One region of the Streptomyces sp. BoleA5 genome, then DNA from elsewhere that is predicted to be linked to it. Evidence: riboswitches for the same ligand, from Rfam matches in the RefSeq annotation. Region 1 holds a riboswitch; each other region holds the start of a gene.
The links. Region 1 has a riboswitch for cyclic di-AMP ahead of B085_RS0127675 (M23 family metallopeptidase). Riboswitches for the same ligand answer to the same signal wherever they lie in the genome.

Region 1 (4,922 bases):
TTCCGTTTCCTCACCGCGCCGCGGCGCGGCGCCCCGTGCTCTCCGGACGGCGCAGCCGGTGCACCGCCGTCGCCCGCTCCACATGGGCCGCCATCAACTGCCGGGCCCGCTCCGCGTCTGCGCGCGCCACGGCGTCGACGACCGCGCCGTGCTCCTCCCAGGACTCCACCGCGCGCCCCGGGGTGTCCACCGCGTACACCCAGGCGATCTTGTGCCGCAGCTGGGTCAGCTGCGCCACCAGGGTCGGGCTGCCCGAGGCTTGGGCCAGCGTCTCGTGGAACCAGCCGTCCAGAGCGGGCAGATCCGACAACTGGCGCCGCAGGGAACGCTCCTGGCCCAGCCGGACGAGCCCGCGCAGCACCTTCACATGCGCCTCGGTGCGCCGCTGCGCCGCCCGCGCGGCGCCCAGCGGCTCCAGCAGGGCCCGGATGTCCAGCAGGTCGGCGGCCTCCTGCTCGGTGGGCTCGGCGACGGACGCCCCGGCGTGCCGGCGGGTCTGCACGAACCCCTCGGACTCCAGGGTGCGCAGCGCCTCGCGCACCGGAACCCTCGACACCCCGTAGCGCTTGGCGAGTTGCTCCTCGGTCAGCCGGCTCCCCGGCGCGAAGAACCCGCTGACGATGTCGTCGCGGATCGCCGTGCACACCGCCCGGGCCGAAATCCGCCGGCCGACGCCGCCGGCCCCGTTCACGTCCGACCCCACATCGCAGATTCCTTTCGGTGCGCGCCGACGTCCGCCCTTTCATCCCCGCGTAACGGAGAGTCGGCGTTTCTGGCGCGACTCTATTCCAGTACGGCGCCGATTCCGACGGCCGCCCTGAATTCATGGAGCGTTTTTGGACACACCGACGGCCGGTATGCGCGGCATGCCGAAGGCCCCGGCGGGGGAACCGGGGCCTTCGTGTGGGGGGAGGGAAATGGCTCGGATGCGGCTCAGATGCGGACGCCCTTGGAGCGCAGGTACCCCAGCGGGTCCACGTCGCTGCCGTAGGACGGGGCCGTACGGGCCTCGAAGTGCAGGTGCGGGCCGGTCACGTTGCCGGTGGCGCCCGACAGGCCGATCCGCTGGCCCGCGGAGACGGTCTGGCCGACGGACACGCCCAGCGACGACAGGTGGCCGTACTGGGTGTACATGCCGTCCGCGTGGCGGATCACGATGTTGTTGCCGTACGAGCCGCCCCAGCCCGACTCGACGACGGTGCCGGCGCCCGCGGCGTGCACCGGGGTGCCCACGGAGGCCACGAAGTCCACACCGGTGTGGTAGCCGGAGGACCACAGGCCGCTGGTCGCGTGGTACGGCGTGCCGATGGAGCCGGCGACGGGCAGCGCCCAGCCGCCGATCGCGGCGCGGCCGGCCGCGGCGCTGCGCGACGCGTGCGCGGTACCGCTCTCCCGGGCCGCCTTGGCCTTGGCGGCCTGGGCAGCGGCCACCTCGGCGGCGCGCTCACGGGCGGCGCGCTCGGCCCGCGCGACGCGGGCGGCGTGGTGCTTGCGGGCGATGGCGGCGGCCCGGTGCTGCGCGGACGCCTGGTCGGCGAGGCGGGTGGCCAGGTCCCCGGCCACGGCGGCGCAGCGGGCGAAGGCGGAACCCTCGGTCCGGGCGTCGGCGGCCGCGGCGGGCACGACGAACGCGCCGGTGGTGACGGTGGTCAGCGCGGCGGCCCCGGCCAGGGCGGAGCGTATGGAGAACGACGCCATGGGCAGGCGGAGATCCTTTCCTTCCTTCTCGCCTACCGGGTTAGCTGACGGGTTCGGAGCAGGAAGGTCTCCTACGGGCGGCGGCACGCCGCCCGATTCACCCCAGGGACATCCCAGGTGGGTCCCCGGCTCCCCAGGCTCACGCCCGACGGGGACTCGGCGATCGTTGCTCCGGTGCCGCGGGTGGCGGCTGATTCCGCCGGGCAACCCGAGGACGCTAACCGCGCGTTGCTCCCGGCTCCAAAAAAATCCGGCAATATGTGCGGGATGCCACACCCGCCGCCAACCGGTCCCAACCGTCCGCAATAGCGCGACACCGCAGCTCACCGGCGGTGCATGCCCCCGCGGAAGGGCCCCGGCGCGGCCCGCGGACGGCTTCCGTACGGCCTGCGGAGCCTCGTGGCACGGCCCCGCCCGGGCGGCCGCACGGGCGCGTACGCGCCGCGGCCCCGGGCGCCGCGAGGGCGCTCGGGGCCGCGGTGGGAGGTACCGGTCAGCCGCTGACGACCTCGACCGGGCCGATGCCCAGCTCGCGGATCGGGTCCGCGATGACGGAGGCGTCGCCGACGAGGACGACCACGAGCCGGTCCAGGGGGAAGGCGTTGACGGCGGCGGCCGTCGCCTCGACCGTGCCGGTGACGGCCAGCCGCTCGTAGAGCCGGGCCTGGAAGTCGTCCGGCAGGGACTGCTCGACCTGGTCGGCGAAGGTCCCCGCCACCGCCGAGGCCGTCTCGTAGCGCAGCGGGGCGACGCCCACGAGGTTCTGCACGGCGGCGTCGCGCTCGTCGTCGGTGAGCCCCTCCGCCGCCAGGGTGCGCAGCACCTGCCAGGTGTCGGCCAGCGCGGGCGCGGTGACGTCGGTCGCCACGGAACCGCTGATGCCGAGCAGGGAGACGCCGGTGCCCTCCGGAGTGGAGAGCAGCACCTGCCCGAAGGCCCGCACGCCGTAGGTGTAGCCCTTCTCCTCGCGCAGGACGCGGTCCAGGCGCGAAGTCAGCGTGCCGCCGAGGCAGTACGTGCCGAGCACCTGGGCGGCCCAGACGGGGTCGTGGCGGTCGGCGCCGGCACGGCCGATGAGCACCTGGGTCTGGACGGACCCGGGCCGGTCGACGATCACGACGCGTCCGGTGTCGTCCGCGGTGATCGCGGGCAGCGGGCGGCGCTCGGCGGGCTTGCCGCTCCACTCCCCCAGCGTGCTCTCCAGCAGCGCCTCCAGGTCGATCCCCGCGAGGTCCCCGACCACGACGACCGTCGAGGTGAACGGCCGAACGTACGTGTCGTAGAAGGCGCGGACCGCTGCCGCGTCGATGCGCGCCACCGTCTCCTCGGTGCCCTGGCGCGGCCGGGAGCAGCGCAGGTCGGCGGCGAAGAGCTCCTTGGACAGCGCCATGGCGGCACGTCGCGCGGGGTTGGCCAGCTCGTGCGGGATCTCGTCGAGGCGGTTGCGCACCAGCCGCTCGACCTCGCCGTCCGGGAACGCCGGGGCGCGCAGCGCGTCGGCGAGCAGCCCGAGGCCCTTGTCGAGCCGGGAGACGGGGACCTCCAGGGAGACCCGGACCCCGGGGTGGTCGGCGTGGGCGTCGAGGGTGGCCCCGCAGCGCTCCAGCTCGGCGGCGAACTCCTCGGCGCTGTGCTTGTCGGTGCCCTCGGACAGGGCCCGCGCCATGATCGTGGCGACACCGTCCAGGCCCTCGGGCTCGGCGTCGAGCGGCGCCGCGAGCAGCACCTCGACGGCGACGACCTTCTGCCCGGGCCGCCGGCTGCTCAGCACCGTCAGTCCGTTGGGCAGCGTGGAGCGCTCGGGGGCCGGGAAGGCCCAGGGCCTGGGCTGACCCGGCCGGGGCTGCGGGTGGAACGTCATGGTGGTGTGGACGTCGGTCACTGGTCCGCGCCCTCCTCGTCCTCGTCGGAGTCCTCGCCGGCCGCGGAGCCGGTGGGCTCGTAGACCAGCGCGGCGCGGTTGTCCGGCCGCAGGGTGGCCGCCGCGACGGCCCGCACCTCGTCGGCCGTGATGTCCAGGATGCGCTTGACGGCGGTCAGGGCCAGCTGCGGGTCGCCGAACAGCACGGCGTACCGGCACAGTTCGTCGGCGCGGCCGCCGACGGTGGCGAGCCGGTCCAGCCACTCGCGCTCGAGCTGGGCCTGGGCCCGCTCCATCTCCTCCGGGGTCGGGCCCTCCTCGGCGAAGCGGGCCAGTTCCTCGTCGACGGCCGCCTCGACGTCGGGCACCTCGACGCCGCTGGACGTCTTCACGTCGAGCCAGCCGAGCGACGGCGCCCCGGCCAGCCGCAGCAGGCCGAAACCGGCCGCGACGGCGCTGCGGTCCCGGCGCACCAGGCGGTTGTGCAGCCGCGAGGACTCCCCGCCGCCGAGCACGGTCAGCGCCAGGTCCGCGGCGTCGGCCTCGCGGGTGCCGTCGTGCGGCAGCCGGTAGGCGGCCATCAGCGCGCGCGAGGGGACGTCCTCCTCGACGACCTCGCGGAGCTGCCCGCCCATCACCCCGGGGAGTGAACCGTCACGGGGCGCCGGCTTGCCGTCGTGGGCCGGGATGGTGCCGAAGTACTTCTCGATCCAGGCCAGGGTCTGTTCCGGGTCGATGTCGCCGACGACCGCGAGGACTGCGTTGTTCGGCGCGTAGTACGTCCGGAAGAAGGCCCGGGCGTCCTCCAGGGAGGCGGCGTCCAGGTCCGCCATCGAGCCGATGGGGGTGTGGTGGTACGGGTGGCCGTCCGGGTACGCCATCGCCGTCAGGCGCTCGAAGGCGGTGCCGTAGGGAACGTTGTCGTACCGCTGGCGGCGCTCGTTCTTGACCACGTCGCGCTGGTTGTCCAGGCTCTGCAGATCCAGTGCGGACAGCAGACTGCCCATGCGGTCGGCCTCCAGCCAGAGCGCGAGCTCCAACTGGTGGGCCGGCATGGTCTCGAAGTAGTTGGTGCGCTCGAAGCTGGTGGTGCCGTTGAGGGAGCCGCCGGCGGACTGGACCAGTTCGAAGTGGCCGTTGCCCGTGACGTTCGCGGAGCCCTGGAACATCAAGTGCTCGAAGAGGTGGGCGAGTCCGGTACGGCCCTTCACCTCGTGGCGGGAACCGACGTCGTACCAGAGGCAGACCGCGGCGACCGGGGTGAGGTGGTCCTCGGAGAGCACGACGCGCAGGCCGTTGGCCAGGCGGTGCTCGGTCGCGGTGAGGCCGCCGGATTCTGCCTCCGGCGTGGCCGTGTGACCCA
Region 2 (4,922 bases), on a different contig from region 1:
CGGAGGAGCTGGAGGCGGAGGCGGCGGACTGGCTGGCGCGGCTGCCGCAGCTGGCGATGGACCTGACGCCCGGGCCCCGGCAGTACACGGAGGACCACTCCGCCGAGCACGCGTGGCGGGTGCTGCGGCGCGCCGAGAACACGGACGTACCGGGCGAGGAGCTGCGCAGCCGGCTGGGTTCGGCGGTCGGCCACGACATCGCGTACGTCACCGGGCGGCACACCAGGATCGGCACCGGCCGGGTCGCCGGCTGGACGCTGTACGAGCACGCCTTCCTGCTGGAGACCGGCGAGGAGATCAGCCTCTGGGAGGTCGAGCACACGATGACCCCCGACGGGCGGCCGGTCTGCGAGGTCTACGCCGACGAGACGGCCGCCTGCGACTCCGCCGACGTGCGGCTGGAAGGTCTCTGAGCGCGTTCCGGCCGGGTTCGGACCCGGCTCCGGCCGGGTTCCGGCCGGGTTCCGGCCGGGTTCCGGCCGGGTTCCGGCCGGGTTCCGGCCGGGTTCCGGATTGCGGCCGGGGTGCAGCCGGAGGAAATTGGGGCATAGGCGTGTCGGTGGGAGGCGGGAGGTTCCCATGCCGGTCCTGGCGGAGGTCGAGTTCCCCGGTGTGACGGCCCTGCAGTACGAGGAGGCGAACCACCGTGCGGGGTTCGGGCCCGAGCATCCTCCCGCGGGCCTGCTCGCCCATTCCGCCGTGATCACCAATGAGGGGCTGCGGCTGGTGAACGTCTGGCAGTCCGCCCAGGCGCTCGAGGCCTTCATGGAGATCATGATGCCCGTCGCGAAGGAGTCCGGTTTCCCGGAGCCGAGCGGGCCGCCGAGGATCTCGGAGCTCTACAACTTCGTCGTCCCGTAGACACGGACCGGCGGCCCTGGATGACGGGGGGTGTCACCAGGACCGCCGGAGTTCGTGTGGTCGTACGGGGCCGTTCACGGTCTGCCGCGAAGAGCCGCGGCCGTTCGCGTCCCGGCCGGCCGCCTCAGACGGAGAGGCCCTTGCTGCGCAGCCAGCCCATCGGGCCGATCGGGTCGCCGCCGCCGGGGCGCACCTCGAGGTGCAGGTGCGGACCGGTGACGTTGCCCGTGGCGCCGACCCGGCCGATGGTGTCACCGGTGTCGACCTTGCCGGAGGTGACGATCATCGAGGAGAGGTGGCAATACCAGAGCTCGGTACCGTCGTCGAGGGTCAGGATGATGCGGTAGCCGTACGAACCGGCCCAGCCCGCCTCGGTGATGGTGCCGCTGTGGATGGCCTTGACCGGGGTGCCGGTCGGGGCGGCGAAGTCCTGGCCGGTGTGGGTGTTGGCCCACAGCGAGCTGGACTCGCCGAAGCCGGCGGTCAGCGTGTACGAGGAGACCGGCTTGACGAAGCTCTTGGCGAGCGCGGCCAGGCGCTCGGCCTCGATCTTCTTCGCGGCCTCCGCCGCGGCCTTCTTCTTGGCGGCGGCCTCGGCGCGGACCCGCTCCTGCGCGGCGGACTTGGCGGCCTTGGCCGACGCCTCCTGCTGTGCGGCGGTCCTGGCGGCCCGGTCGGCGGCGGTCCGCTGCTGCTGGGCCTGGTCGAGGATGCGGTTGCGCAGCGCCTCACCCGCGTCGGGGCTCAGGGCCTCGGCGACCTGCTTGGCCTCGGGGGCGCTGTCGTCCTCGACGAGGGCTCCGATGCCGGGCAGCTGCGACGCGTCGGGCAGATGGGGCAGGGAGACGGGGAGCGGGTTCTTGCCCTCGGCGGTGGCGACCCCTCCGACGCCGAGCACGGCCACGGCCGCGACCCCGAAGACCGCGGAACCGCGGCCCATGGAACGCTGCTTGGCGACGCGGTGCCGGGCGCGACGGGGGCCGGGGGACTCCTCGGTGGGGTTCCACGGCTCGGCCTGCGGGTCCTCGCGGGGTACGCCCTCGGCGTCCCGGGTGCTGCCGAAGGCCTCGAAGGCCTCGATATCCTCCTGCCGCGGGAGGGCGGCAGGGGCTTCGTACGCCTCTGGACCGGCGGCCTCGGGCTGCGCGGCGCCGGCGTCCGGGGAGGGCGTCTCCACGGCGGCGGCCGCGTCGAGCCAGCCGGCGGCCATGTTCCACTGGCCGGTGTCCCAGCCGTCGATGGCGTTCTTCGTCGGCGGTGCCTGCTCGGCGGCCGGGGGATTCCAGCCGGCGGCGATGTTCCACTCGGCGGTGTCCCACTCGGAGTACGCGGTCGCGGACCCCTGTTGCTGTCCGGGTATCAGGGCAGGCTCGTTCGACGCCACGCGGGCGCGCTCCTTTCCTTCCTTCTCGCCTACCGGGTTAGCTGACGGGTTCGGAGCAGGAAGGTCTCCTACGAGGACCGCGAACGGCCCCCGATTCACCCCAGGAAGTGGTTCCCCGGTTCCCGCGGACGGGATTCGGCAAGCGCACGGCGCCGCCCTGTCGGCGGCGGAATAACCGCGCTGCGTTATCGAACGTTAATAGAGGCGCCCGCCAATTCCAAGCCACTCAAGCGAGTTCATGACGGGAATCTATGGGGATGGACAGGGCATAAGCGGACATTGAGCCGTGACTGCCGTGACCTACGGGAAATGTGAGTGTGCATCAGTCGTTATGCGGAAGGGAGTGCCGCGCTCACGAGGAGTGATGGTCACCCCGGGCCCCGGCCGCCGAGCGCGCGCCCCAGACGGCCGCCCAGACGCTCCGCCGACGCGTCGGCGGAGCGGTGTGCCGCGAGCATTCCGTGCACTTCACGCTGCAGGACCCGGGTGAACGTGACGTAGTGCGCGGTCGCCGGACGGGCCCTGGCGGCCTGCAGCGCGCACCACAGCAGGGTCGTGTAACCGGGGGTCGCGGCGGACGGCGAGGGCGAGGGCTCCGAGCCGCGGCCCGCGGGGCGGTCGTAGAACCAGGCGCGGGGGTCGTGAGGATCGTCACAGTTGACATCCCCGGCCCCGTATGCAGAGCGTCGGGCGGGGGCGAAACCCGCGCTGAGCAGGGCATGTTGGGCGCCGCGTCCAGTCAGGAAGCGAATCAGGTCGGCGGCGTCGCCGGGGCGGTCGCTGGTGGCCGCCACGCCCAGGCTCTGCCCGCCGAGGGCGGCGACTCCGGGGAGCCGGGCCACGCCGAACCGGACGCCGGGGGCGAGGGCGGCGTCGAGCCGGTTGTAGGCGTACGGCCAGTTGCGCATCAGCACGCTCTGCCCCTCGGTGAACTGGGCGAGGGTGACCGACTCGTCGGCCTCCAGGGACTCCGGGTTGAGGTTGTTGGCCGCGCCCAGCCGCCCGAGCTCGTCCAGGCCCTCGCGCAGCCCGTCCTGGGTGCCGATGTAGCGGCCGTCGCCGTCGACGAGTTCGACGCCCGCGGTCCAGAAGGTCTCCAGGGTGTTGACGGTCAGGCCCTCGTACGCGCGCAGTTGGGTGGTGTAGGCGGCGTGGCCGAGCGGGCGGACGTCGGCGAGCAGGTCGCCGATCTTGGCGTAGCCGCGCAGGTCCGCGGGACGGCGGCCGGCCTTGGCGAGGTCGTCCGTGCGGTAGTAGAGCAGGCCGACGTCGGTGTTGAAGGGCACGGCGTAGGTGCGGCCCTTCCAGCGCCCGGCGTCCGCGGCCTGGCGCAGGAAGTCACCGTCCACGAGGGCGGGGTCGAGCGGACGCAGCAGCCCGCTGTCGGCGAACTCGGCGATCCAGCTGATGTCGAGGTTGACCACGTCGTACGCGGCGGTACCGGACTGGAAGGCGCCGATCAGCTCGCTGCGCTGCTCGTCGGAGGCGGAGGGGAGCTCGACGAGCCGGGCGGGCCGGTCCGGGTTGCGCCGGTTCCACTGGTCGATCAGGGCGCGCCGGACGCCGGGTTGCCCGCCGGCGGTGAGGTCGGCGTCGCTGGCGACGATCAGCGGCCGGGAGCGGTCGGGTTCCGGGGCCGGGGCGGTGGCGGGGCCGCCGCAGGCCGCGGTGGCCGGCGCGAGCAGGGCGAGCAACGCGAGCAGCACGCCGAGGGCGCGGCGCCGGCGCCGTACGGAGAGCGGGGGCCGGAGGCTGCCGCCCGCGCCTGCGGGGGCCATGGCGGTCATGACCCTCCCGAGGTGAGGCGGGTGATGGTCTCCGCGACCCGGTTCGGCAGGTCCTGCGTGGCCGCGAGGCAGGCGCCGCCGCCCTCCGTCACCGCCTTGTTGAAGCGCAGCGAGCAGCCGTAGCTCTCCAGGGAGACCACCAGCACGGGGACGTCCACGTCCGGCGGCTCCTCGCGGGCGCTGTCCTCGTCGTCGGTGACGAGGACGATCAGGGCGCCGGGGGAATCCGCGAGGGCGCGCGACCAGCGGCTCAGGGCGGCGGCCACGGGGGCGTCCCGCTCGACCGGTGCCAGCGCGCGGATCGCGGCGTCCCGCGCGGCCGCGTCGTTCGGCCCGATCGGCAGGAGGGTGCGGCCGGGCACCGCGGCGATGCCGTACCGGTAGCCGGAGGCGCGGGCCAGCACGGAGCGCACCGCGGGGACGTTGGCGCCGGAGTAGGAGGAGCTGGAGACGTCGACGGCGAAGAGGACCTCCCGCCGGGTGCCCGCGGCCCCGCCGTGGTCCCGCAGTGCGGCCTCGATGTCCCCGCGGCCGGCCGGTTCACCGCCCGCCGGGGGGTCGGCGACGAATACGGCGCTGTCCAGCGGGGTGTCGCCGGCCGCGTCCGTCCCGCTGACGTCCGTGCGGAAGCCCTGCGCGGCCAGCGCCCGCTGCCCCGGGCCCGAACGGAGCCAACCGGCGAGCCGGCGCACCGCCTCGGCCCGGTCGGCGCGGTCGGCCCGGCCGGTCTCCCAGGTCACCGGCACGAGGGTGAGGTCGAGGGGCGGCACGTCGGCGGGGTAGTAGGCGGTGTACGGGTCGGACTGGTTGCCCAGGCAGGGGGGACGGGACTCCAGGGCGGGGGTGACGAGGCCGGCCAGAGTGGACTCGGCGGTGAGCAGCGCCTGTTG
Region 3 (4,922 bases), on a different contig from region 1:
GACGCGCGCAACGCGCTTTCCCGGTCGGCGATCGAACGCATCGGCGGCCGCTTCGAGGGCATTCGCCGCGCCCACATCCGTGCCGTGGACGGCACCGTCCGCGACAGCGCGTACTACTCGGTCCTCGCCGAGGAGTGGCCCGGCGTCCGCGCCGCGCTGGAGGCCCGTCTGGCCTGAGCCCGGCGGCGTACGCGAGGACGGGCCGGCCCTCGTGGGGTCCGGCCCGTCCGTGCGCGGCGGTGGGGTTACGGGATGCGCACGCCCGCCTCGGTGGAGAGACGGTCGATCTCGGCGAGCTCGTCGGCGCCGAGCGGGCCCGCGTCGAGGGCGGCGAGGTTCTGGTCGAGCTGGGCCACGCTGCTCGCGCCGATGAGCACGGACACGACCCGCGGGTCGCGCAGCACCCAGGTCAGGGCCAGCTGGGCCAGGGTCTGGCCGCGCTCGCCCGCGAGCTTGTCGAGGGCGCGCAGGAAGGTGAGCTTCCGCTCGGTCAGGGCGTCGCGCTTGAGGAAGTGGCCCAGCGCCATCCGCGAGTCGGCGGGCACGCCGTCCAGGTAGCGGTCGGTGAGCTGGCCCTGGGCGAGCGGCGAGTACGCGATGAGGGCGGTTCCGGTGTCGCCGACGGCGTCGAGGACGCCGTCCTCCGGGTCGCGCTGGAGAATGCTGTAGGCCGCCTGGTGGATCAGCAGGGGGGTGCCCAGCTCGCGCAGGATCTCGGTCGCGCGGCGGTGTGCCTCGGCGGGGTAGTTGGAGATGCCGGCGTAGAGGGCCTTGCCCTGGCGGACCGCGGAGTCCAGGGCGCCCATGGTCTCCTCCAGGGGCGTGTCCGGGTCGAAGCGGTGCGAGTAGAAGACGTCGACGTGGTCCAGGCCCATGCGGCCCAGGGACTGGTCGAGGGAGGACAGCATGTACTTGCGGCTGCCCCACTCGCCGTACGGACCGGGCCACATGTCGTACCCGGCCTTGGTCGCGATGAAGAGCTCGTCGCGGTACGGGCGGAAGTCCTGGGCGAGGAGCGTGCCGAAATTGGCCTCGGCCGAGCCCGCGGGCGGGCCGTAGTTGTTGGCCAGGTCGATGTGGACCACGCCGCGGTCGACGGCGCGGCGCAGCACCGCGCGCTGGTTCTCCAGCGGCGAGGTGTCGCCGAAGTTGTGCCACAGGCCCAGGGACACGACGGGCAGCAGGACCCCACTGCGCCCGGTCCTGCGGTAGTCCATCGAGGTGTAGCGGTCGTCGGCGGCGAGATAGGGCACGCGAGGGCTCCTGGGCGATGTAAGAAAATGTGCTGGATTGGGAGGCTACCGTCGCCGAATCGACGCTGTCACGCCCGTTTTCCGGAGTTCCGTCGTCGTCCGCCCGCTCTTCCGGCCCCTCCGGAGGGGGCGTTGTGGCGTACGCCACACCGCGGACGGTGCCGTATCCGCGCATCCGGGAATCGCCGGCCGCCCCCGGCGGTTGGCTCAGGGGGTGTTCGTGCGGGCGGCCCCTCAGAAGGGCGCGGTCGAGGGTGGATTGGACCGGAACACGTCCGCTCTTATCCGGCATTGATGCATCTAACCGGACATATGCGCCCACAGTGCATGCGTAATACCTCGTTGCGTGATGGGTGTCACGTGCCGGACACGCAGCGCAGGCCCCGGGCGACGCAGCGTCGATTTTCCCCGCCGAATTTCACCGGGCGATGTCGCGTGATTACCGAGGGGCAATTTTTCGCCTACGCAGAGCGGACACTTCTCACGTAACGTCACGCAGGTAATTGATCGACTTGCGGTATGCCGGGGGGCGTGATTCCGCTCCTTGCCCCGGAACGATTCCGTCGTTTAGCTTCCAGATCTCGCAGGACAAATGCCTGCGAGATTCTTCCGGGTGGAACGCCTAGTCCTGCCGCTGCCCGGACGCCGGATGACAAGACCGCACGGCAGGAGCGGGGGACCCAGGTAGTTTGCCGTTCCCGTTGGTCTCGGGACGGCTAGGGGTGAAGTCGCAGTGACACGCCTTCATACGGCGTGCCTCATTGCGGCCGGGCATCTCCAGCCCGAACCCGACAGCTTACCTCGCAGGCGTCGGAGAGGAATTCGGCATGCCCGGTAAGGGAAAGCACCGTCGTCCGCGGAACACCCGTATCACCCGTATCAGCGCGCTGGCCGGCACCACCGGTGCGGCCGTGGCGCTCCCGATCATCGGTGCCACCGGTGCCCACGCCGCTCCCGTGAGCGTCTGGGACAAGGTCGCGGCCTGCGAGAGCACCAACAACTGGTCCATCAACACCGGTAACGGCTTCTACGGCGGCCTGCAGTTCACCCAGAGCACCTGGGCCGGCTTCGGCGGCACGAAGTACGCCCCGCGCGCGGACCTCGCCACCAAGGCTCAGCAGATCGCGACCGCGGAGAAGGTCCTGGCGACCCAGGGCCCGCAGGCCTGGCCCGTGTGCGGTCCGAAGGCCGGTCTGACCAAGGCGATGGCCAACCCGTCGGCCACCCCGGAGAGCGTCTCCGGCACGGCCGCGAAGCCCGCCGCCAAGCCCGCCGCCCCCGCCAGGAAGGCCGAGGCGCCGAAGGCCACCACCGCGCCGAAGGCCACCACCGCGCCGAAGAGCGCCGGCGGCTCCTACGCGGTCGCCGGCGGCGACACCCTCTCCAAGATCGCCGACGCCCGGTCGGTCCAGGGCGGCTGGCAGAAGCTGTACGCCGACAACAAGTCGGTCATCGGCGGCAACCCGAACCTGATCTACCCGGGTCAGGTCCTGTCCCTCGGGGAGAAGGCCGCCGCCAAGCCCGCGCCGAAGGCCGCGAAGGCCGCCCCGGCCGCCGCCAAGGCCGCCTACACCTCCGGCTACACCGCCCCGCTCGACCGCGTCACCCTGGGCACCGCCTACCACCAGGCCGGCGCCATGTGGTCCAAGGGCTACCACACCGGTGTCGACTTCATCGCCTCGACCGGCACCAAGGTGAAGTCGATCGCCGCCGGCACCGTGGTCTCCTCGGGCTGGGGCGGCTCGTACGGCAACCAGGTCGTCGTCAAGCACGCCGACGGCCGGTACTCGCAGTACGCCCACCTGTCCTCGCTGTCGGTCTCGGCCGGCCAGACGGTCTCGGCCGGTCAGCAGCTGGGCCTGTCGGGCGCCACCGGCAACGTGACCGGTCCGCACCTGCACTTCGAGGTGCGCACCACCCCCGACTTCGGCTCCGACATGGACCCGCTGGCCTACCTGCGCGCCCACGGCGTCAACGTCTGATTGAACTGATCCACCGTCATCCGGCGGTAGCCTGTGCCCTGTTCCCCGCTTGTTGGGAACAGGGCACATGCCTTTGGTCTGTGACCGAAAACGGATCGAATATTTCCATTTCTTGTTTCCTCTCGAACGGTCGATCAGTAGCCTCTGTCGCACGTGGTCGTGTCCACGACCACGTGTCCCGATCGCCGACGACGAGTTGGAGCCGTTGATGGAGCGTCCCGCCTGGGCCCCGCAAGGCATCGATCTTTCCGTGCCGAGCGTGTCCCGCATCTACGACTACTACCTGGGCGGCTCGCACAACTTCGAGGTCGACCGGGAGGCCGGACGGCGGGCCATCGAGGCATTTCCGGGGCTGCCGAAGATCATGCAGGCCAACCGCGCTTTCATGCGCAGGGCGGTGCGCTTCTCCGTCGACCAGGGCATCACCCAGTTCCTCGACATCGGCTCCGGCATTCCCACCTTCGGCAACGTCCACGAGGTCGCCCAGGCCGCCAGTCCCGGCGCCCACGTCGTCTACGTCGACCACGACCCGGTCGCCGTCGCCCACAGCCGTGCCGTGCTGGAGGGCGTCGAGCACGCCGCCATCGTCGCCGCCGACCTGCGTTCCCCCCGCGACATCCTGGACAGCGCCGAGGTCCGCGGGCTCATCGACCTGGAGCGCCCGGTCGCGCTGCTGCTCGTCGCGGTCCTGCACTTCCTCGAGGACGCCGACGAACCGGCCAAGGCGGTGGCCGAGTTGCGGGATGCCATCGCCCCCGGCAGCCTGCTGGTCGTCACCCACGCCTCGGTCGAGGGAGGCCCGCGCAGACCCGAGGAGGGGGAGCGGGTCGAGAACGTCTACCGCAGCGCGAGCTCACCGCTGATCATGCGGTCCCGGGCCGGGGTGGAGCGCTTCTTCGACGGCTTCGACCTCGTCGAGCCCGGCCTGGTCTCCGCGCCGTTGTGGCGCCCCGACGGCTCGGACGACGAGGAACTCGACCCGGTCGTCTTCAGCGGGTTCGCGGGCGTCGGCCGCAAGGCGTGACCGTGACCAGAGAACCCGGCCCGGAGCCGGAGCCCGCCGACAGTCTGCGGCGCTTCGCGATCATCTGGAGCCGGGCGATCTACCCGGCCACCGCCACCTCCATGACGCGCGGCGAGTTCGAGGAGTACCTGCTCCCGCTCGCCGCGCGTCTCAACGCCACCCTGCGCGCGCAGCCCTTCGACCCCCGTCCGGCCGCGGAGGTCGGCGCCGCGCTCGTGGCCGCGCACTGCACCGACCCCGCCGCGCTCGCGCGCATCCTCGACGTCGTCGACGCCTACCTGCTGCTGTACTGCCCGCCCGGCCCCGCCCTCCCGTCCGAGGAGAGCCGTACCCGGTGCAACCGCCTGCAGCACTGGGTGGCCGCCGGGTACACCCGGGCCCTGCAGGAGCGCACACGGACCGAGCAGGAGGCTTTGTCCCGTGCGGCGCTGGCCGCCCGGGCCGTGACCGAACAGGCCCTCTACGAGAGCGAGGTCCGCTTCCGCGCGGTCTTCCAAGGCGCCTCCATAGGCATCGGCATCGCCGACATGGACGGCCGCGTCCTGGACGTCAACGCCGCACTCACCACCATGTTCGGCGGCCTGGAGCGGCACATCCGCAGCCGGAACGTCTACGACTGGGTGCACCCGGACGACGCCCCCGAGGTCTGGGAGATGCAGCGCC
Region 4 (4,922 bases), on a different contig from region 1:
GACCCGGTCCCCCACCGCCAGCGAGATGACCGGGCGGTCCTGGGTGCGCCGCGTCGCGAAACCGGAGGGGCCGCTCTTGGAGGAGGAACGCGACAGCATCGAGGCCGCCGCCGACACCGAGGCGGAGGGTGCCGCGGAGGCGCCCGTGCGCCTCCACTCGATGAGCGGCTCCGGAATCTCCTCCAGGAAGCGCGAGGCCGGGTTGTACGAGGGCTGGCCCCAGGCGCTGCGCATGGTGGACCGCGTCACGTACAGCCGCTGCCGCGCCCGCGTGATACCGACGTAGGCGAGCCGCCGCTCCTCCTCCAGTTCCTTGGTCTGACCGAGCGCGCGCATGTGCGGGAAGACCCCGTCCTCCATGCCGGTCAGGAAGACCACCGGGAACTCCAGGCCCTTGGCGGTGTGCAGGGTCATCAGCGTTATGACGCCGCCGCCCTCGTCGTCGTCCGGGATCTGGTCGGAGTCGGCGACCAGCGCGACCCGCTCCAGGAACTCGGCGAGCGTGCCGGGCTCCTCCTCGGTGCGCTCCTGCTCGAACTCCAGGGCGACCGCCGCGAGTTCCTGGAGGTTCTCGATGCGGGTCTCGTCCTGCGGGTCGGTGGAGGCCTGGAGCTCGGCCAGATAGCCCGTGCGCTCCAGCACGGCCTCCAGGACGGTGGCGGGCCCGGCGCCGGAGTCGACGACGGTGCGCAGCTCCTCCAGCAGCTCGTTGAAGCGCTTGACGGCGTTGAGCGAGCGGGCGGCCATGCCGAAGGCCTCGTCGACCCGGCGCAGCGCGGCGGCGAAGGAGATCCGCTCGCGCGAGGCCAGGGCGTCGACCATCGCCTCGGCGCGCTCCCCGATGCCGCGCTTGGGCACGTTCAGGATGCGGCGCAGCGGGACGGTGTCCTCGGGGTTGGCGAGCACGCGCAGGTAGGCCAGGACGTCCCGGACCTCCTTGCGCTCGTAGAAGCGGACCCCGCCGACGACCTTGTAGGGCAGGCCGACGCGGATGAAGACCTCTTCGAAGACACGGGACTGCGCGTTGGTCCGGTAGAAGACCGCCACGTCACCGGGGCGGGCGTCCCCGGCGTCGGTGAGCCGGTCGATCTCGTCGGCGATGAACTGCGCCTCGTCGTGCTCCTGGTCGGCGACGTAACCGGTGATGACCGGGCCCTGTCCGGCCTCGGTCCACAGGTTCTTCGGCCGGCGCGAGGCGTTGCGCTCGATGACGGCGTTGGCCGCGGTCAGGATGTTCTGGGTGGAGCGGTAGTTCTGCTCCAGCAGGATGGTGCGGGCCTGCGGGTAGTCCTCCTCGAACTGGAGGATGTTGCGGATCGTGGCGCCGCGGAAGGCGTAGATGCTCTGGTCGGCGTCACCGACCACGCACAGCTCGGCGGGCTCCTCGCCCTCGGCCGCGTCCCCGGACGCCGTGCCGACCAGCTCGCGCACCAGGGTGTACTGGGCGTGGTTGGTGTCCTGGTACTCGTCGACCAGGACGTGCCGGAAGCGGCGCCGGTAGTGCTCGGCGACGTCCGGGAAGGCCTGCAGCAGGTTGACCGTGGTCATGATGATGTCGTCGAAGTCGAGCGCGTTGGCCTCGCGCAGCCGCGACTGGTACATCCCGTAGGCCTCGGCGAGCTTTTTCTCGAAGGGGTTCTCGGCCTGGTCGGCGAAGGTCTCCTCGTCGATGAGCTCGTTCTTGAGGTTGGAGACCTTGGCGCTGAAGGACTTCGGCGGGAACTGCTTGGGGTCCAGGTCCAGGTCACGGCAGACCAGCGCCATCAGGCGCTTGGAGTCGGCCGCGTCGTAGATCGAGAAGCTGGAGGTGAAGCCGAGCCTCTTGGACTCCCGGCGCAGAATGCGGACGCACGCGCTGTGGAAGGTGGAGACCCACATCACATTGGCGCGCGGGCCGACCAGCTGCTCGACGCGCTCCTTCATCTCCCCGGCGGCCTTGTTGGTGAAGGTGATCGCCAGGATCTGGCCGGGGTGCACCTTGCGGGCGCCCAGCAGGTACGCGATGCGGTGGGTGAGGACCCGGGTCTTGCCGGAGCCGGCGCCGGCGACGATCAGCAGCGGGGAGCCGGAGTGCTCGACGGCGGCGCGCTGCTCGTCGTTCAGGCCTTGGAGCAGCGCGGCCGGGTCCACCGCCGGGCGGGGGGCGCCGTCGCGGTAGTACGCGTCCCGGTCCACGGGCGCGTCGAAGCGCCCCTCGAAGAGGTCGTCGGGAACCGTCTCGGGCCCGTCCTCGGGAGGCGGCGGGGGCTCCTCCTCCCTCGGTTCGAGGCCGGCCAGGAAGCTGTCGTCAAAGAGGCTGCTCATCGCCTCCCGAGTCTAGGCCGTGGGACGGACAACGTTGCGCCGCTTGCCCGAGCCCGTACCTTCCGGACGCCCCGGCCGCCGTCCCCGGCCGGCCGCCGCGCGCGCCGCGGTCCGCCGCGCCCGGTCCGGCCCGTCCGGCCGGAACCGCGCCCGGTCCGGCCCCCTGCCCGTCACGAGCGGGCAGGACAGGGCCCTTCACGGCCCCGAATGGTGAAGGTCACGAAATGATTGCGGACAATTCGAACACCAGGGTTCCCACAGACCCCCGCAGTTGACTACCGTGCCGGATCAGGCGGTCCGCTCCACGCGGCGGCGACCGTGCCGTCACGGACCGCCTCCGCTGAGTCCGGCGACCGCCGGAGCCGGGGACCCACGACCTTGGGGTGAATCGGTCGGTACGGGCGCGACGCGCCCGCACGGACCGTAGGGCGGCCTTCCGAAGCCCGAACCCGACAGCTAACCCGGTAGGCGGTCCACGGAAGGAGCCGCCTGACTTGGCGACGCACCGCAAGCCGCGCCCGCGCGCGCTGACCGTCCCCGGCCCTCGGGCCGCGGTGGGACTCACGACCGCCGCACTGGCGACCGTCACCCTCTTCGGCGAGAGCGCGAGCGCGGCGCCCGCCTCACCCGACAAGCCCTCCATCACCGAAGTGAAGGCGCAGGTCGACAAGCTCTTCCACCAGGCGGAGGCCGCCACCGAGCGCTACAACGGCGCCAAGGAGCAGACCGAGCGGCAGCGCACGCGCGCCGACGCGCTGCTCGACCAGGTGGCCCGCAAGACCGAGACGCTCAACTCCGCCCGCCGCACGATCGGCGAGTACGCCGCGGCGCAGTACCGCGGCGGCGGCCTGGACGGGACGACGACCTTCCTGCTCACCTCCGACCCGCAGCAGTTCCTGGACCAGGCGCACCTGATGGACCGCCTGTCCGACCGCCAGGAGCACGCGCTGGAGACCTTCCGCTCCGAGCAGGCCGAGACGGCGGCCAAGCGCTCCGAGGCCGTCGAGAGCCTGCAGAAGCTGACCGAGGCGCAGCAGCGGCTGAACGCGGAGAAGACCGCGGTCAAGCAGAAGCTCGCCGCGGCGCAGAAGTTGCTGAACAGCCTCACCGCCCAGGAGAAGGCGCGGCTGGCGGCGCTGGAGAAGAAGCGCCAGGAGGAGGCCGCCGAGAAGGCCGCGGAGATCGCCGCCAAGGAGAAGGCCGCGCAGGAGGCGGCGGCGAAGGAGTCGGGCTCGTCCGCCGGCTCCTCGGGCTCGACGGCCCCGGCGTCCGGGACCTACGCCGCCAAGGCGGCCAAGGCGATCGAGTTCGCGCGGGCCCAGTTGGGCAAGCCGTACGTGTACGGCGCCACCGGCCCGAACTCCTACGACTGCTCGGGCCTGACCCAGGCCGCCTGGGGCGCCGCGGGCGTCTCGATCCCCCGTGTCACCTACGACCAGGTCGACTTCGGCAGCCGCGTGAGCGCCGACCAGCTGCAACCCGGCGACCTGGTCTTCTTCTACTCGGACATCACCCACGTCGGCCTCTACATCGGCGGCGGCCAGATGATCCACGCCCCCCACACCGGGAGCGTGGTGAAGATCGCCCCGATCACGGAGATGCCGATCTACGGCTACGCCCGGATGGCCTGAGCCCCCGGCCGGCCCTCCATGGCCGGGCTCAGGTCCACAGCACCGCGATGAAGATGTTGGCGGTGGTCAGCGCACCCACGGTGCCGAAGGCCGCCGCCGGCACCTTCTCCTCGTCCCGCTTGACGTAGACCAGGCCGAGGACCACCACCAGGACCGCGAGCTTCACACCGATCTTGATGTTGTTCACCGGCTGGTCGTCGGCCTGGTTGAGGCCGACCAGGAGCGCGCCGGTGACCAGCATGGTCAGGGCGCCGTGCAGCATGCCCGGCACGAAACGGGCCTCGCCGCGGCCCATGGCCTTCATCTGGGTGAGGAAGCCGCCCAGCAGCGCGGCGATGCCGATGATGTGCAGGCCGACGATCAGGTTGATGAGTACGTCCATGGCTCAGGACCCTAGCCAGGCTCATACCAGCGCCCGTCACCGAGGTCGCACTCTTCCGTCACATCGGTCACGGCCGGACCGGAAGTGACCAGGTCACCCGTCGAACAGCGGTCATCCGTGGGCAGTCCACGGCCGAATCGGACCAGTCCCGCACAGTGCGGAGCCCCCTCGCGGCGTCCAGGTTTAGCGTCCTGCCACAGGTGGCCGATCCCCACTGCCGCGCGGACCCCGTCCCCGGCACGGCCGCCCCCGCCGAAGGTCCGGCGGTGGACGGCTCCCCGTCCGCCCGCCGCCGGACCGCCGGGGGACGTACGGACAGCCCGGAAGGAGTGGCGTCGCGTGACGTCGCACAGAAGGCCCAAGGATCGCGGTCGGGCAGGCACGACCGCGCGCACCGCCGCCGGTCTCGCCCTGGCGGGCGCGGCCTCCATGACGGTGTTCGGGGAGGCCGGGCACGCCGAGCCGCGGCTGACCGCGGACGAGGCCAGGGCCCGGGTGGACCGGCTGTACGAGGAGGCCGAGCAGGCCACCGAGCGGTACAACGGCGCGAAGGAGAAGGCGGACACGGCCACCGGCCGCATCGAGCGCCTCCAGGACGAACTCGC

Region 2: another riboswitch for cyclic di-AMP. It lies ahead of B085_RS0109985 (M23 family metallopeptidase); the one in region 1 lies ahead of B085_RS0127675 (M23 family metallopeptidase).
Region 3: another riboswitch for cyclic di-AMP. It lies ahead of B085_RS0130435 (transglycosylase family protein); the one in region 1 lies ahead of B085_RS0127675 (M23 family metallopeptidase).
Region 4: another riboswitch for cyclic di-AMP. It lies ahead of B085_RS0124315 (C40 family peptidase); the one in region 1 lies ahead of B085_RS0127675 (M23 family metallopeptidase).

Annotation. Positions count from the first base shown of each region.
Region 1 is NZ_KB892117.1:24,059-28,980, forward strand. It holds gene B085_RS0127670 (GntR family transcriptional regulator) at 11-703, opposite strand; gene B085_RS0127675 (M23 family metallopeptidase) at 934-1,698, opposite strand; cyclic di-AMP (ydaO/yuaA leader) riboswitch at 1,714-1,870, opposite strand; gene B085_RS0127680 (M16 family metallopeptidase) at 2,192-3,559, opposite strand; gene B085_RS0127685 (M16 family metallopeptidase) at 3,577-4,922, opposite strand, start outside.
Region 2 is NZ_KB892094.1:97,577-102,498, reverse strand. It holds gene B085_RS0109995 (DUF6227 family protein) at 1-413, shown strand, start outside; gene B085_RS0109990 (hypothetical protein) at 580-861, shown strand; gene B085_RS0109985 (M23 family metallopeptidase) at 986-2,245, opposite strand; cyclic di-AMP (ydaO/yuaA leader) riboswitch at 2,257-2,396, opposite strand; gene B085_RS0109980 (extracellular solute-binding protein) at 2,614-4,032, opposite strand; gene B085_RS0109975 (caspase, EACC1-associated type) at 4,029-4,922, opposite strand, start outside.
Region 3 is NZ_KB892124.1:129,405-134,326, forward strand. It holds gene B085_RS0130425 (GNAT family N-acetyltransferase) at 1-177, shown strand, start outside; gene B085_RS0130430 (aldo/keto reductase) at 246-1,253, opposite strand; cyclic di-AMP (ydaO/yuaA leader) riboswitch at 1,887-2,076, shown strand; gene B085_RS0130435 (transglycosylase family protein) at 2,081-3,235, shown strand; gene B085_RS0130440 (SAM-dependent methyltransferase) at 3,444-4,259, shown strand; gene B085_RS0130445 (putative bifunctional diguanylate cyclase/phosphodiesterase) at 4,256-4,922, shown strand, end outside.
Region 4 is NZ_KB892113.1:16,913-21,834, reverse strand. It holds gene pcrA (DNA helicase PcrA) at 1-2,304, opposite strand, end outside; cyclic di-AMP (ydaO/yuaA leader) riboswitch at 2,633-2,791, shown strand; gene B085_RS0124315 (C40 family peptidase) at 2,799-3,935, shown strand; gene B085_RS0124310 (hypothetical protein) at 3,964-4,317, opposite strand; gene B085_RS0124305 (C40 family peptidase) at 4,657-4,922, shown strand, end outside.